DNA from 4 places in the Streptomyces sp. NPDC013317 genome. Region 4 is predicted to be linked to each of the others. Evidence: riboswitches for the same ligand, from Rfam matches in the RefSeq annotation. Region 4 holds a riboswitch; each other region holds the start of a gene.
The links. A riboswitch is a leader RNA that binds a small molecule or an ion and turns the genes downstream of it on or off. The one in region 4 is predicted to bind cobalamin.

Region 1 (3,362 bases), on a different contig from region 4:
GCAGACCCGCCAGATCCGCTTCGGCGCGGATCGTGGCAAAGGACTGGCGGTAGATCTCCGCGCCGTCCTTCTCGTAGTCGAACATCCTGTTGCTCTCGCTCATCTCGTTGGGGTGCGGGCCGCCGCGACGGCGTGGGGAAGGTCTGTACGGGGGGTGGGGCGGCCGTCCACGAGGTAGTGGCCGTCGTCGGTGGCGACGACGTCGACCCAGGCGCGGCCCTGCGGGTGGCCGCACCGACGCTCGCACCCGGAGAAGTGGACGGGGAGACCGCCGCGGCCGGGAGTGGCGTCGGCGCGCACGTCCGCGAGGGACTTGGCGCAGCCGGGGCGCCCGGTGCAGGCGCCGACGCCGACCCAGGGGTCGGCGGGCCGGGTGATGAGGCCGGCCGCGTCGAGCTCCGGCAGTCGCTCGGGGGAGGCCCCGACGACGACGGCACCACGCCAGGGCGTGAGCCGCACCTCGTCGGCGGGCAACAGCGCCCGGAGTTGGGCGGCGGTCAGCCGCCCGAGGGGCGCGAGCACGTGCAGCGCGCGCCCGCCGAGCGCTCCGGGCTCGGGCGGAGCGCGGTGCGGCAGCGGCGGTGCGGGGGTGACGGGGCGGGCGTCGACGCCGGCCCGCGCGAGTGCGGCGGCGAGGTCGAGGAGGCCGGTCTCGGCGTTCGCCGCGCCGGCCCCGTCCTCCGGGCCGTCGGCGCCCGGCAGCCCGTTCGGGCCGGCGGCGTCGGTGGCTTCCGCTTCCGGCGCTCCGGAGCGCGGCAGTTCCTTCACGCGCCACGCGCCGTTTCCGGCGTCCTGTGCGGCCCGCAGGAACGCGTCGGCCGCGGCGAGCGCGGCTCGCGGCGCGTCGGCACCTGCGACGCGGAACGCCTGTCCGCCGACGCACAGCAGGGCGTCGGCGGCGCGCGGCGCGGGGCCGACGCTCCCGCTCGCCGTGGCTCCGCCGGGCGACGGGCTCGTGCCCGTCCGGTCGGCGTCCGGCCGGGGGCCTTCTGCGATCAAGGTCACATCTCCGCCCAGCCCCGCCACGTCGCCGCGGCCGTCGTCCAGGGCGAAGAGGAAGCGGCCCGAGAGGGCCGCCGTCCAGGGGGTCGCGCACAGCAGCGCGTCCAGCTCGCGGGCCCACAACTGGACGTCCGCGTGGCCGAGTCCGTCCAGTGTGGCCGCCGGGGAGGCGACGATGTTGCGGACCCGTTCGTGGGTGGTCGAGGGGAGGAGGCCCGCCTCCGCCAGGCGGTCCGCCAGTTCCGCGCCGCAGCCCTCGCCGAGGCCCCGCAGCTCCACGTTCCCCCGGGACGTGACCGTCACCCGTCCGTCGCCCAGGGACTCCGCCGCCGACGCCAGAACCTGGACCTGACGAGACGTCAACAACCCTGCGGGCAGGCGCAGTCGGGCCAGGCGACCGTCGTCGGCGGGGTGCAGTCGGAGCGCCCCGGGGCAGGCGTCGCCACGGTCCCGTATGAGAGGTTCGCCCTGGTTGGGCGCAGGGGGCGTGGTGGGCGGCATGGCGGCGAGCATACCCACGTGAATCCGGGTGACCCCCCGGGCCGCCGAGCGCACGATCTACTATGCAGATCGGCATGGGGTCCCAGGACCCCGGGGAGGAAGCCCGGTGAGAATCCGGCGCGGTCCCGCCACTGTGAGCCGGGTCCCGGAAGGGGCCGGGTGAGTCAGGAACTCCTGCCGTCCACACGACCACCCGGGGCGCGGACAACCCCGAGGAAGGCCTGCGCACGCATGCGAATTCTGTTGCTGTCGCACTCCGACACCGACCTGCTCAGCGCCCGCGCGGCCGGCGGCCCCGTCGCGTACCGGTTCGCCAACCCCTCCCGCCTCGCCCTGGACGACCTGCCCGGGCTCCTGGACGGCGCCGACCTCGTTCTCGTACGCCTCCTCGGCGGTCTGCGCGCCTGGGAGGACGGCCTGGACGCCCTGCGGGCGACGGAGAAGCCGCTGGTCGTGCTCTCCGGGGAACAGGCTCCCGACGCCCAGCTGATGGAGGCCTCCACCGTCCCTGTCGGCGTCGCCACCGAGGCCCACGCCTACCTCGCGCACGGCGGCCCGGCCAACCTGGAGCAGCTGGCCCGGTTCCTCTCCGACACCGTGCTGCTCACCGGTCACGGCTTCGACGCCCCGGCCGCCGCGCCCACCTGGGGCCCGCTGGAGCGGGAGGCGCGCGCCACCGACGGCCCGACCGTCGCCGTGCTCTACTACCGCGCCCACCACATGAGCGGGAACACCGCCTTCGTCGACTCGCTCTGCGCGGCGATCGAGGACGCGGGCGCGCGTGCCCTGCCGCTGTACGTCGCCTCCCTGCGCGCCCCCGAGCCGGAGCTGCTCGACACCCTTCGTACGGCCGACGCGATCGTCACCACCGTCCTCGCGGCCGGCGGCACCAAGCCCGCCGAGGCGCAGGCGGGCGGGGACGAGGACGCCTGGGACGCGGGCGCGCTCGCCGCCCTCGACGTGCCGATCCTGCAGGCGCTCTGCCTCACCGGCTCGCGCGCCGCCTGGGAGGAGAACGACGAGGGCCTCTCCCCGCTGGACGCCGCGAGCCAGGTCGCCGTGCCCGAGTTCGACGGCCGGCTCATCACCGTCCCGTTCTCCTTCAAGGAGATCGACGAGGACGGACTTCCGGCGTACGTCGCCGACACCGAGCGCGCCGCGCGCGTCGCCGGGATCGCGGTCCGCCACGCCCGCCTGCGGCACATCCCGAACGCCGAGAAGAGGCTCGCGCTGGTCCTCTCCGCGTACCCGACCAAGCACTCCCGGATCGGCAACGCGGTCGGCCTCGACACCCCCGCCTCCGCCGTCGCGCTCCTGCGGCGCCTGCGTGAGGAGGGGTACGACTTCGGCCCGGTCGAGGAGATCCCCGGGCTGGTCTCCGGGGACGGCGACGAGCTGATCTACGCCCTGATCGAGGCCGGTGGCCACGACCAGGACTGGCTGACCGAGGAGCAGCTGGCGAAGAACCCCGTCCGCATCCCGGCCGCCGACTACCGCCGCTGGTACGCGACCCTCCCGGCCGAGCTGCGCGAGGCCGTCGAGGAGCACTGGGGCCCGGCGCCCGGCGAGATGTTCCTCGACCGGTCCCGCAACCCCGAGGGCGACATCGTCCTCGCCGCCCTGCGGCGCGGGAACCTCCTCGTCCTCATCCAGCCGCCGCGCGGCTTCGGCGAGAACCCGATCGCGATCTACCACGACCCCGATCTCCCGCCGTCCCACCACTACCTGGCCGCCTACCGCTGGATCGCGGCGCGCGCCGAGGACGGCGGCTTCGGCGCCGACGCGATGGTCCACCTCGGCAAGCACGGCAACCTGGAGTGGCTGCCCGGCAAGAACGCCGGCCTGTCCGCCGCCTGCGG
Region 2 (3,362 bases), on a different contig from region 4:
CGCCGGGGTCAAGGTCTCCAACGGCCAGCTCGCGATCCCGCAGCTCTTCGAGAACATGTTCCCCGACTGGTTCGCGGGCGTGGCCTTCGCGGCCATCGGCATCGGCGCGCTGGTGCCGGCCGCGATCATGTCGATCGCCGCCGCCAACCTCTTCACCCGCAACATCTACAAGGACTTCCTGAAGCCGGACGCCACACCGGAGCAGGAGACCAAGGTCTCCAAGCTGGTGTCGCTGCTCGTCAAGGTCGGCGCGCTCGCCTTCGTCCTCACCATGGACAAGACGGTCGCGATCAACTTCCAGCTGCTCGGCGGCATCTGGATCCTGCAGACCCTCCCGGCGCTGGTCGGCGGCCTGTTCACGCGCTGGTTCCACCGCTGGGCACTGCTCGCCGGCTGGGCCGTCGGCATGGTCTACGGCACGGCGGCGGCGTACGGCGTGGCCAGCCCGACCCAGAAGCACTTCGGCGGCTCGTCCGCCGAGATCCCGGGCATCGGCGAGATCGGCTACATCGGTCTCACCGCCTTCGTGATCAACGTGATCGTCACCGTCGTCCTGACCTTCGTCCTGAAGGCCGTGAAGGCGCCCGAGGGCGTCGACGAGACCTCTCCGTCGGACTACACGGCGGACGCGGGCGACGCGGGCGTGAAGCCGCTGCCCAAGGTCGGCGCCGGTCACTGACCGTTCCGGTACGGCGAAGGGCCCGGGGTCTCCGCGAGGAAATCCCGGGCCCTTCCGTGTGCCCCCGAGGCAGACTTCCCTCCATGGACTTCACCATCAGAGCGGTACGGCCCGAGGAGCACGAGACCCTCGGCGACATCACCGCGCGCGCCTACCTCGACGACGGACACCTCGACTTCGGCGAGGCGGACGACTACCTCCACCTGCTGCGGGACGTGCCCCGGCGGGTCGCGGAGGCGGAGGTGCTGGTGGCGGTGGACCGCACGGGCACCGTCCTCGGCGGGGTGACCTTCGCCCGGGGCGGTGAGGAGTGGGCCGACATCGCGGGCGAGGGCGAGGCCGAGTTCCGGATGCTCGCCGTGGCGAAGGAGGCGCGGGGCCGGGGCGTCGGCGAGGCGCTCGTACGGGCCTGTGTGGAGCGGGCGCGGGAGACCGGGGGATGCCGTCGCGTGGTGCTCTCCACCCAGGCCCGGATGGCCGCCGCGCACCGGATGTACGAGCGAACGGGCTTCGTCCGCACGCCCGGCCGGGACTGGAGTCCGCTCGCCGACATGGACCCCCTGCTCACCTACGCCTTGGAGCTCTGACTCGCCAACGACACAACATGTGGGGGGTGCTTCGAGGAGCGCCCCCCACATGTATGCTCATCCTCGCTGTCCTCGCAGGGGAATCCGGTGGAAATCCGGAACTGTCCCGCAACGGTGTGGTTTCTGCGTGCTTGCGCACGCGGACCGAGTCCGAAGACCTGCGGACGGCGCGCCCGGTCCTTCCGTTCCGGGTGCCACAGACGTCCGGGCCTCGCGGAGTGGGCCGTGGCGCGGCCCTCCCCTGTCCACGGGTGCGGCCGCCGCCCGCCTCCCTCCGCCGGCCCCGAGCCGAGCGAGGGAGAGCCCCACGTGACCATCGCGCCCGCCGATCCGGCCGCAGCGATCGAGAGCGACGGCAACGAGAGCGACGGACCCGGGACCGTGCTTCTGCGGACCCTGACCGACCTCACCGCCGACCTCACCGACACCGACCCCGGCAAGGTCGCCGCCGCCGCGCTGCGCGGCCGCAACGCCGGTTCGGACGAGGCGGAGCTGCGCGAGCTGGCCACGGAGGCGGCGGCGGGTCTGATCGCCGAGGACCCGGCGTACTCACGGCTCGCCGCCCGGCTGCTCACGATCACCATCGCCGACGAGGCGGCCTCGCAGGGCTCGGTCACCTTCTCGTCGTCCGTCACCGTCGGTCACCGCGAGGGCCTGATCGCCGACCGTACGGCCGAGTTCGTCCGGCGGCACTCCGAGCGGCTCGACGCGCTCATCGACGCGGACGCGGACGACCGCTTCGGCTACTTCGGTCTGCGGACCCTCTACTCGCGCTATCTGCTGCGTCACCCGATCACCCGCCAGGTGATCGAGACCCCGCAGCACTTCATGCTGCGCGTCGCCTGCGGCCTCGCCGAGGACGACTCCACCCGCGCGCTCGACGAGGTCGCCGCGCTGTACGGGCTGATGAGCCGGCTCGACTACCTGCCCTCCTCCCCCACACTCTTCAACTCCGGCACCCGCCACCCGCAGATGTCGTCCTGCTACCTCCTCGACTCCCCGCTGGACGAGCTGGACTCCATCTACGACCGGTACCACCAGGTCGCGCGGCTCTCGAAGCACGCGGGCGGCATCGGCCTGTCGTACTCCCGCATCCGCGCCCGCGGTTCGCTGATCCGCGGCACCAACGGGCACTCCAACGGCATCGTGCCGTTCCTGAAGACACTGGACGCCTCGGTGGCGGCCGTGAACCAGGGCGGACGGCGCAAGGGCGCGGCCGCGGTCTACCTGGAGACCTGGCACGCGGACATCGAGGAGTTCCTGGAGCTCCGTGACAACACCGGTGAGGACGCCCGGCGTACGCACAACCTGAACCTGGCGCACTGGATCCCGGACGAGTTCATGCGCCGGGTCAACGCGGACGCCGAGTGGTCGCTCTTCTCCCCGGCTGACGTGCCCGAGCTCGTCGACCTGTGGGGCGAGGAGTTCGACGCCGCGTACCGCGCCGCCGAGGCGAAGGGCCTGGCCCGCAAGACCATGCCGGCCCGTGACCTGTACGGCCGGATGATGCGGACCCTGGCCCAGACCGGCAACGGTTGGATGACCTTCAAGGACGCCTCGAACCGTACGGCCAACCAGACCGCCGAGCCGGGCCACACCGTCCACTCCTCCAATCTCTGCACGGAGATCCTGGAGGTCACGGACGACGGCGAGACGGCCGTCTGCAACCTGGGCTCGGTCAACCTCGGCGCGTTCGTGGTCGGTTCGGACATCGACTGGGAGCGGCTCGACGCGACCGTCCGTACGGCCGTCACCTTCCTCGACCGGGTCGTCGACATCAACTTCTACCCGACCGAGCAGGCGGGCCGCTCCAACGCCCGCTGGCGCCCGGTCGGCCTGGGCGCGATGGGCCTCCAGGACGTCTTCTTCCAGCTCAAGCTGCCCTTCGACTCCCCCGAGGCTCGCGCGCTGTCGACCCGCATCGCCGAGCGGATCATGCTCGCCGCGTACGAGGCGTCCGCCGACCTCGCCGAGCGCAACGGGCCGGTGCCGGCCTGGGACAAGACCCGCGCGGCCCGCGGTGTCCTGCACCCCGACCACTACGACGTGGAGCTCAACTGGCCCGAGCGCTGGACGGCGCTGCGCGAGCGGATCGC
Region 3 (3,362 bases), on a different contig from region 4:
GGCGTCACGGCGGGCGAGTCCAAGGACCCGAAGACCGTCCTGCCCAAGGCCATCAACACCGTGCCGTGGCGCATCGCCGTCTTCTACGTCGGCGCGCTGATCATGATCCTGTCGGTCGTCCCGTGGACCCACTTCCAGCCGGGCGTATCCCCGTTCGTCGCGGCCTTCGAGAAGATGGGCCTCGGCGTCGGCGCCGCGATCGTGAACTTCGTCGTCCTGACCGCCGCGCTCTCCTCCTGCAACTCGGGCATGTACTCCACCGGCCGCATGCTGCGCGACCTCGCGCTCAACGGCCAGGGCCCGAAGTTCTTCACCAAGCTCACCAAGAACGGTCTGCCGCTGGTCGGCACCTCGTTCTCGGCCGGCCTGATGATGGTGGGCGTCTGGATCAACTACCAGTGGCCCGGCGACGCCTTCAACTACGTCGTCTCCTTCGCCACCATCTCCGGCATGTGGGCCTGGATCATGATCCTGGTCTGCCAGGTCCGCTTCCGTCGCAAGGCCGACCGCGGCGAGCTGCCCCAGTCGTCCTTCAAGGCGCCCGGCGGCATCTGGTGCAGCCTCTTCGCCCTCGCCTTCATCGGCATGGTCATCGTGCTGATGGGCATCGACAAGGACGCCCGGATCTCGCTCTACTGCGCGCCGCTGTGGGGCCTGATCCTCGGGGTCTCCTACCTGGTCCTGAAGGCCCGCAACCCGGAGGGCGCGGCCTTCGCCAAGCGCTCCTGACCCGGCCTGTCCAGCATTCGGGCCGCTCCGTACCACTCCTCGGTACGGAGCGGCCCCTCTGCTTATCCTGTCGGACATGCTGACCATCACCCGGGCCCTGTACGACCAGATCGTGGAACACTCCCGCGCGGACCACCCCGACGAGGCCTGCGGCGTGGTCGCGGGTCCCGCCGGCAGCGGCCGCCCCGAGCGGTTCATCCCGATGCTGAACGCGGCGCGCTCGCCCACGTTCTACGAGTTCGACTCCGCCGACCTCCTCAAGCTCTACCGCGAGATGGACGACCGGGACGAGGAGCCCGTGATCGTCTACCACTCGCACACCGCCACCGAGGCCTACCCGTCCCGTACCGACATCACGTACGCCAACGAGCCCGGCGCGCACTACGTCCTCGTCTCCACCGCCGACACCGACGGCGCGGGCCCCTTCCAGTTCCGCTCCTACCGGATCGTCGAGGGCGTCGTGACCGAGGAGGACGTGAAGGTCGTCGAGGAGTACGGCGTCTGAGACACTGACGCGACCATCAGGGCGGCAGGACCCAGGAAGCCGGTGCGAATCCGGCACGGTCCCGCCACTGTGACCGGCCCCTCCGGGGGCCGGAAGCCAGGAACTGACCTGCCGCCTCTCACCACCGACTGGGGACGTGGAAATCCCCGGAGGAGGCTCGTCCGCCATGACCTGGCCCCGTCGTACCCTGCTGCCCGCCGCCGCCCTCGTCCCGCTGCTCGCGGCCTGCGCGGCCCCCGCTGAGAAGGACGCCCCCGCCGCCAAGGCCGCACCGGGGTTCCCGTACACCGTCTCCAACTGCGGTGTGAAGACGACCTACCAGGCACCGCCGCAGCGGGTCGTCACCATGAACCAGCACGTCACCGAGGTGATGCTCGCCCTCGGCCTGGAGAAGTCCCTCGTCGGCACGGCCTACCTCGACGACCGGATCCTGCCCGCGTACAAGAAGGCGTACGACTCATTGCCGGTCCTCGCCAAGGAGTACCCCTCCAAGGAGGCCCTGCTCGCCGCGAACCCCGACTTCGTCTACGGCGGCTACTCCAGCGCCTTCGACGCGAAGGCCGGACGCGCCCGGGACGACCTGAAGGCGGCGGGCGTCAACACCCGCCTGAACATGGAGTACTGCCCCTCCGGCGCCTCCTCCCTCGCCGACCTGTACCGCGAGGTCGACGAGGTGGCCCGGACCTTCGGCGTCCCCGAACGCGGCACGGAGTGGACGGCCGGGGCGAAGAAGACGGTCACGGCGACCGGGCAGAGGCTCGACGGGGTCACCCCTGTCCCGGTGTTCGTCTACGACAGCGGCGACAAGACCGCGTTCACCGCCGGAGGCAAGGGAATCGGCAACGAGCTGATCTCCCTCGCGGGCGGCCGGAACGTCTTCGCCGACCTCGGCAAGCCCTTCGGGGACGCGACCTGGGAGCAGGTCGTCGCCCGCAAGCCGGAGGTGATCGTCATCTACGACTACGGCTCCACGACCGTCGAACAGAAGAAGAAGCGCCTCCTCGACGACCCGGCCCTCCAGGACGTCCCGGCGGTCAAGAACCGCCGCTTCGCCGTCCTGCCGCTCTCCGACGCCGTCCTCGGTGTCCGGGTCCCCGCGGCGATCGAGAAGCTCGCCACCCAGCTCCACCCGACCCGATGACCGCCACCTCGTCCCCGCCCCCGTCCCCGGCCGCCGGAGCGGAACGGGACACGGCCCCCGAGGGCCGGGCCCCGGCCGCTCCGGCGCCGGCCGGGCGCGGGCGGTTCGCACTCGTCCTCGGGGGGCTGGTCGCCGCGCTCGCGGCAGCCGTCGTCGCCGGGGTCGCACTCGGGTCGGTACGGATACCCGTGGGCGCGGTCACCGAGATCCTCACCGGCCGCGCCGCCCCCTCCCCGTACCGCACGATCGTGCTCGACGTCCGGCTGCCGCGCGTCCTGCTCGGCGCGGTCGTCGGCGCCGGGCTCGCCGTCGTCGGCGCCGTCCTCCAGGCCCTCGTCCGCAACCGCCTCGCCGACCCCTTCCTCCTGGGCATCTCCTCGGGAGCGTCCACCGGGGCCGTCCTCGTGCTCGTCCTCGGCGTCGGCGGCGGGATCACCACCACCGTCGCCATGCCCGCCGGGGCCTTCGCCGGCGCCCTGCTCGCCCTGGTCCTCGTCTACGCGCTCGCCCGCCGCGGCTCCACGATGACCGGCTCCCGGCTCGTCCTCGCCGGCGTCGCCGTCTCGTACATCCTCTCCGCGCTGACCACCCTGCTCCTCGTCCTCGCGGGCCGCCCCGAACACTTCCAGGAGGCGATGTTCTGGTCCCTCGGCGGCCTCGGCAGCGCCCGCTGGGACACCCTCGCCCTGCCCGCCGCCGTCCTCGTCCTCGGCGTCGCCGCCCTGCTCACCCTCGCCCGCCCCCTGGACCTGCTCCTCGTCGGCGAGGAGGGCGCGACCGTCCTCGGCCTGGACACCGCCCGCTTCCGCGCCGTCGTCTTCGTCCTGGCCTCCCTCGTCACCGCCGTCATGGTCTCCGTCAGCGGAGCCGTCGGCTTCGTCGGCCTGATGGTCCCGCACGCCGCCCGCATGGCCGTCGGCGCGCCGCACCGCCGCCTCCTGCCGGTCGCCGCGCTCGGCGGCGCGCTCGCCCTGATCCTCGCCGACC
Region 4 (3,362 bases):
TCAACGCCGAGGTGCAGCGCGTGCTGGCCGAGCGCGGGGTGCCCGTCGCCCGCACGCTGGTCGGCAACTACGTGACCTCGCTCGACATGGCCGGCTGCTCGGTGACGCTCTGTCAGGCCGACGAGGAGCTGCTCCGGCTCTGGGACGCGCCCGTGCAGACGCCGGCGCTGCGCTGGGGCCGGTGAGCGGGGATGACCGAACCGGAGGAGTTCGACGCCGCGTTCTTCTGTCGCTGGCTGACCGGTGCCGCGGCGGTCGTCGACCGTGAGGCGGAGCGTCTCACCGAGCTCGACTCGGCGATCGGCGACGCGGACCACGGCGCCAATCTGAAGCGGGGGTTCGCCGCCGTGAGGGACATCCTGGAGAAGGATCCACCCGAGACTCCGGGGGCCGTACTCGTGGCCGCGGGGCGGCAGTTGATCTCCACGGTCGGGGGTGCGTCGGGGCCGCTGTACGGGACGCTGCTGCGGCGGACCGGCAAGGCGCTCGGGGATGCCGCATCGGTGACACGGGAGGACCTGGCCGCGGCGCTGGCCGCCGGGGTCGCCGCAGTCGCGCAGCTCGGCGGGGCCCAGGTCGGGGACAAGACCATGCTGGACGCGCTCACCCCCGCGGCCGAGGAGCTCGGCGACTCCTTCGCCGCGGCCCGGGACGCGGCCGAGCGCGGGGCGCTCGCGACCGTCCCGCTCCGGGCGCGCAAGGGCAGGGCGAGCTATCTGGGCGAACGCTCCGTCGGGCACCAGGACCCCGGGGCCACCTCGTCGGCCCTGCTGATCGCCGCGCTCGCGGAGGTGGCCGCCGCATGACGGGCCGGCAGGGCACGGTGGGCATCGTTCTCGTCTCGCACAGCGCGGCCGTGGCCGACGCGGTCGCCGCCCTGGCCCAGGGGCTCGCGGGCGGCGGGGCGACCGCTCCCGTCGCCGCGGCCGGAGGCACTCCCGACGGGGGTCTCGGCACGAGTTCCGAGCGGATCGTCGAGGCGGCGAACGCGGTCGACGGGGGCGCCGGAGTGGCCCTGCTCGTCGACCTCGGCAGCGCCGTCCTGACCGTCAAGGCGCTCCTCGCCGAGGAGGACGAGCTTCCGGACGGCTCACGGCTCGTGGACGCCCCCTTCGTCGAGGGCGCCGTCGCCGCGCTCGTCACGGCGAGCGCCGGCGGGGACCTGGACGCGGTGGTGGCGGCGGCCTCGGAGGCGTACGCGTACCGGAAGGAGTGAGGCGGGGGCGCGGGAGGCGTGCACAGGGGCGACAGGGGTGCGTGGGGCGCGCGGGAGATCCGTCACACACCGTCCGCGGCGCCTCCCGTGTTGTGATGTACCTGGTCAACCCACTAATGTCACAGCGCCTTGGTGTACGGGAAACCGGTGCGGTACCGGTGCGGCCCTCGCCACTGTGATCGGGAAGTCCGGCTCCATCCCTCCGGGGAAGCCACTGGACCGCCGCGGGAGACCGCGGGGGTGTGGGAAGGCGGAGCCGCGGCGGCATGACCCGTCAGCCAGGAGACCGGCCAAGGTGCGTTGTCCATCCACGAGGTGCTGGAGAGGGTCTCCCAACCATGCATATAGCCGAGGGGTATCTGCCCCCTGTGCACGCGGCCGCCTGGGGCGTCGCGTCCGCTCCCTTCGTCGTCCACGGTGTCCGCGCGCTGACCCGTGAGGTCAAGGCCAACCCCGAGTCCACCCTGTTGCTCGGTGCGTCCGGTGCGTTCACCTTCGTTCTGTCCGCGCTCAAGATCCCGTCGGTGACGGGCAGTTGCTCGCACCCGACCGGCACGGGCCTCGGCGCGATCCTGTTCCGGCCGCCGGTGATGGCGGTCCTGGGCACGATCACCCTGCTGTTCCAGGCACTGCTGCTCGCCCACGGCGGGCTCACCACGCTCGGTGCCAACGTCTTCTCCATGGCGATCGTCGGGCCGTGGGCCGGTTTCGGTACGTACTGGCTGCTTCGCCGCTTCGACGTCCCGCTCATGGTGAGCGTGTTCTTCGGCGCGTTCGTCGCCGACCTGTCGACGTACTGCGTGACCAGCGTCCAGCTCGCGCTGGCGTTCCCGGACCCGGGCAGCGGTGTGCTCGGCGCGCTGGCCAAGTTCGGTGGCATCTTCGCCGTCACGCAGCTGCCGCTCGCCGTCAGCGAGGGCCTGCTGACGGTGCTGGTCATGCGGCTGCTCACGCAGTCCAGCAAGGCGGACCTGACCCGCCTCGGGGTGCTGCTCCCGTCCCGTAAGAAGAACGAGAAAGCGGAGGCGAGCGCCTGATGAGCCGGAACGCGAAGATCAACGCACTGCTCCTGCTCGTCGTCGGAGCGCTGGCCGTCCTCCCGCTGGTCCTGGGACTGGGCGACCACAAGGAGGAGCCGTTCACCGGCGCCGACGGTGAGGCAGAGACGGCGATCACGGAGATCGACCCGGACTACGAGCCGTGGTTCTCCCCGCTGTACGAACCCCCGTCCGGCGAGATCGAGTCGGCGCTCTTCTCCCTGCAGGCTGCGCTCGGCGCCGGAGTGCTCGCCTACTACTTCGGCCTGCACAAGGGTCGCAGGCAGGGCGAGGCCCGCGCGCTCGCGAAGTCGCCGAGGTCCGTGCCCGAGCCTGCTTCGGCGCCGGTGTCCACGGCCACGGCCACGGCCACGTCCACGTCCACGTCCGGCGACGAGTAGCCGCCGGTGCTGCCGATCGACGCGGCGGCGCACAGCAGTCGCTGGCGCCGCCGTCACCCGTGCGAGAAAGCGGCACTCGGCTTCGGTCTGACGCTCTGCGCGGTGTGCCTGCCGCCGTGGCCGGGTGCCGTGCTGGTCGCGGTGGCCACCCTGGCCGTCCTTCTCGGGCCGGCCGGGGTGCCGGGGCGCCAGTTGTGGCGCGCGTTCCGCATCCCGCTGGGCTTCTGTGTGACGGGAGCGGTCCCGCTGCTCCTCGAGGTGGGCGGGGACCGGGGCCTGGTGGCGCTCGCGCACGACGGGCCCGTGCACGCGGGCGAGTTGCTGCTGCGGACCTCGTCGGCGTCGCTGGGCGTGCTGCTGTTCGCCTTCACGACGCCCGTCTCGGACGTCCTGCCCCGGCTGGTGCGGGCCGGCGTGCCGGCGCCCGTGGTGGATGTGGCGCTCGTGATGTACCGGATCAGCTTCCTTCTTCTGGATGCGATGTCCAAGATCCGGCAGGCGCAGGCGGCCCGGCTCGGCCTGACCACGCGGGCGGCGACCTGGCGTTCCCTCGCCGGGCTCGGCGCCACGGCCTTCGTCCGCGCCTTCGACCGGGCGCAGCGCCTGCAGACGGGCCTGGCCGGCCGGGGTTACGACGGCACGTTGCGGGTCCTGGTGCCCGAGGCCGCGGTCTCGGGCCGCTTCCTGGCGTCGACGGCCGGCCTGCTC

Region 1: another riboswitch for cobalamin. It lies ahead of cobN (cobaltochelatase subunit CobN); the one in region 4 lies ahead of ACZ3IJ_RS11850 (energy-coupling factor ABC transporter permease).
Region 2: another riboswitch for cobalamin. It lies ahead of ACZ3IJ_RS07210 (ribonucleoside-diphosphate reductase subunit alpha); the one in region 4 lies ahead of ACZ3IJ_RS11850 (energy-coupling factor ABC transporter permease).
Region 3: another riboswitch for cobalamin. It lies ahead of ACZ3IJ_RS29680 (ABC transporter substrate-binding protein); the one in region 4 lies ahead of ACZ3IJ_RS11850 (energy-coupling factor ABC transporter permease).

What each region holds. Positions count from the first base shown of each region.
Region 1 is NZ_JBVHDX010000008.1:265,213-268,574, reverse strand. Features, by position in the region: gene ACZ3IJ_RS22300 (precorrin-8X methylmutase) at 1-85, opposite strand, end outside; gene ACZ3IJ_RS22295 (cobalamin biosynthesis protein CobG) at 100-1,515, opposite strand; cobalamin riboswitch at 1,561-1,695, shown strand; gene cobN (cobaltochelatase subunit CobN) at 1,735-3,362, shown strand, end outside.
Region 2 is NZ_JBVHDX010000002.1:546,245-549,606, forward strand. Features, by position in the region: gene mctP (monocarboxylate uptake permease MctP) at 1-679, shown strand, start outside; gene ACZ3IJ_RS07205 (GNAT family N-acetyltransferase) at 763-1,266, shown strand; cobalamin riboswitch at 1,299-1,446, shown strand; gene ACZ3IJ_RS07210 (ribonucleoside-diphosphate reductase subunit alpha) at 1,576-3,362, shown strand, end outside.
Region 3 is NZ_JBVHDX010000014.1:104,421-107,782, forward strand. Features, by position in the region: gene ACZ3IJ_RS29670 (amino acid permease) at 1-729, shown strand, start outside; gene ACZ3IJ_RS29675 (M67 family metallopeptidase) at 806-1,234, shown strand; adenosylcobalamin (AdoCbl) riboswitch at 1,242-1,392, shown strand; gene ACZ3IJ_RS29680 (ABC transporter substrate-binding protein) at 1,401-2,375, shown strand; gene ACZ3IJ_RS29685 (FecCD family ABC transporter permease) at 2,372-3,362, shown strand, end outside.
Region 4 is NZ_JBVHDX010000003.1:675,958-679,319, forward strand. Features, by position in the region: gene dhaK (dihydroxyacetone kinase subunit DhaK) at 1-185, shown strand, start outside; gene dhaL (dihydroxyacetone kinase subunit DhaL) at 192-806, shown strand; gene ACZ3IJ_RS11845 (PTS-dependent dihydroxyacetone kinase phosphotransferase subunit DhaM) at 803-1,216, shown strand; cobalamin riboswitch at 1,330-1,525, shown strand; gene ACZ3IJ_RS11850 (energy-coupling factor ABC transporter permease) at 1,555-2,253, shown strand; gene ACZ3IJ_RS11855 (energy-coupling factor ABC transporter substrate-binding protein) at 2,253-2,654, shown strand; gene cbiQ (cobalt ECF transporter T component CbiQ) at 2,661-3,362, shown strand, end outside.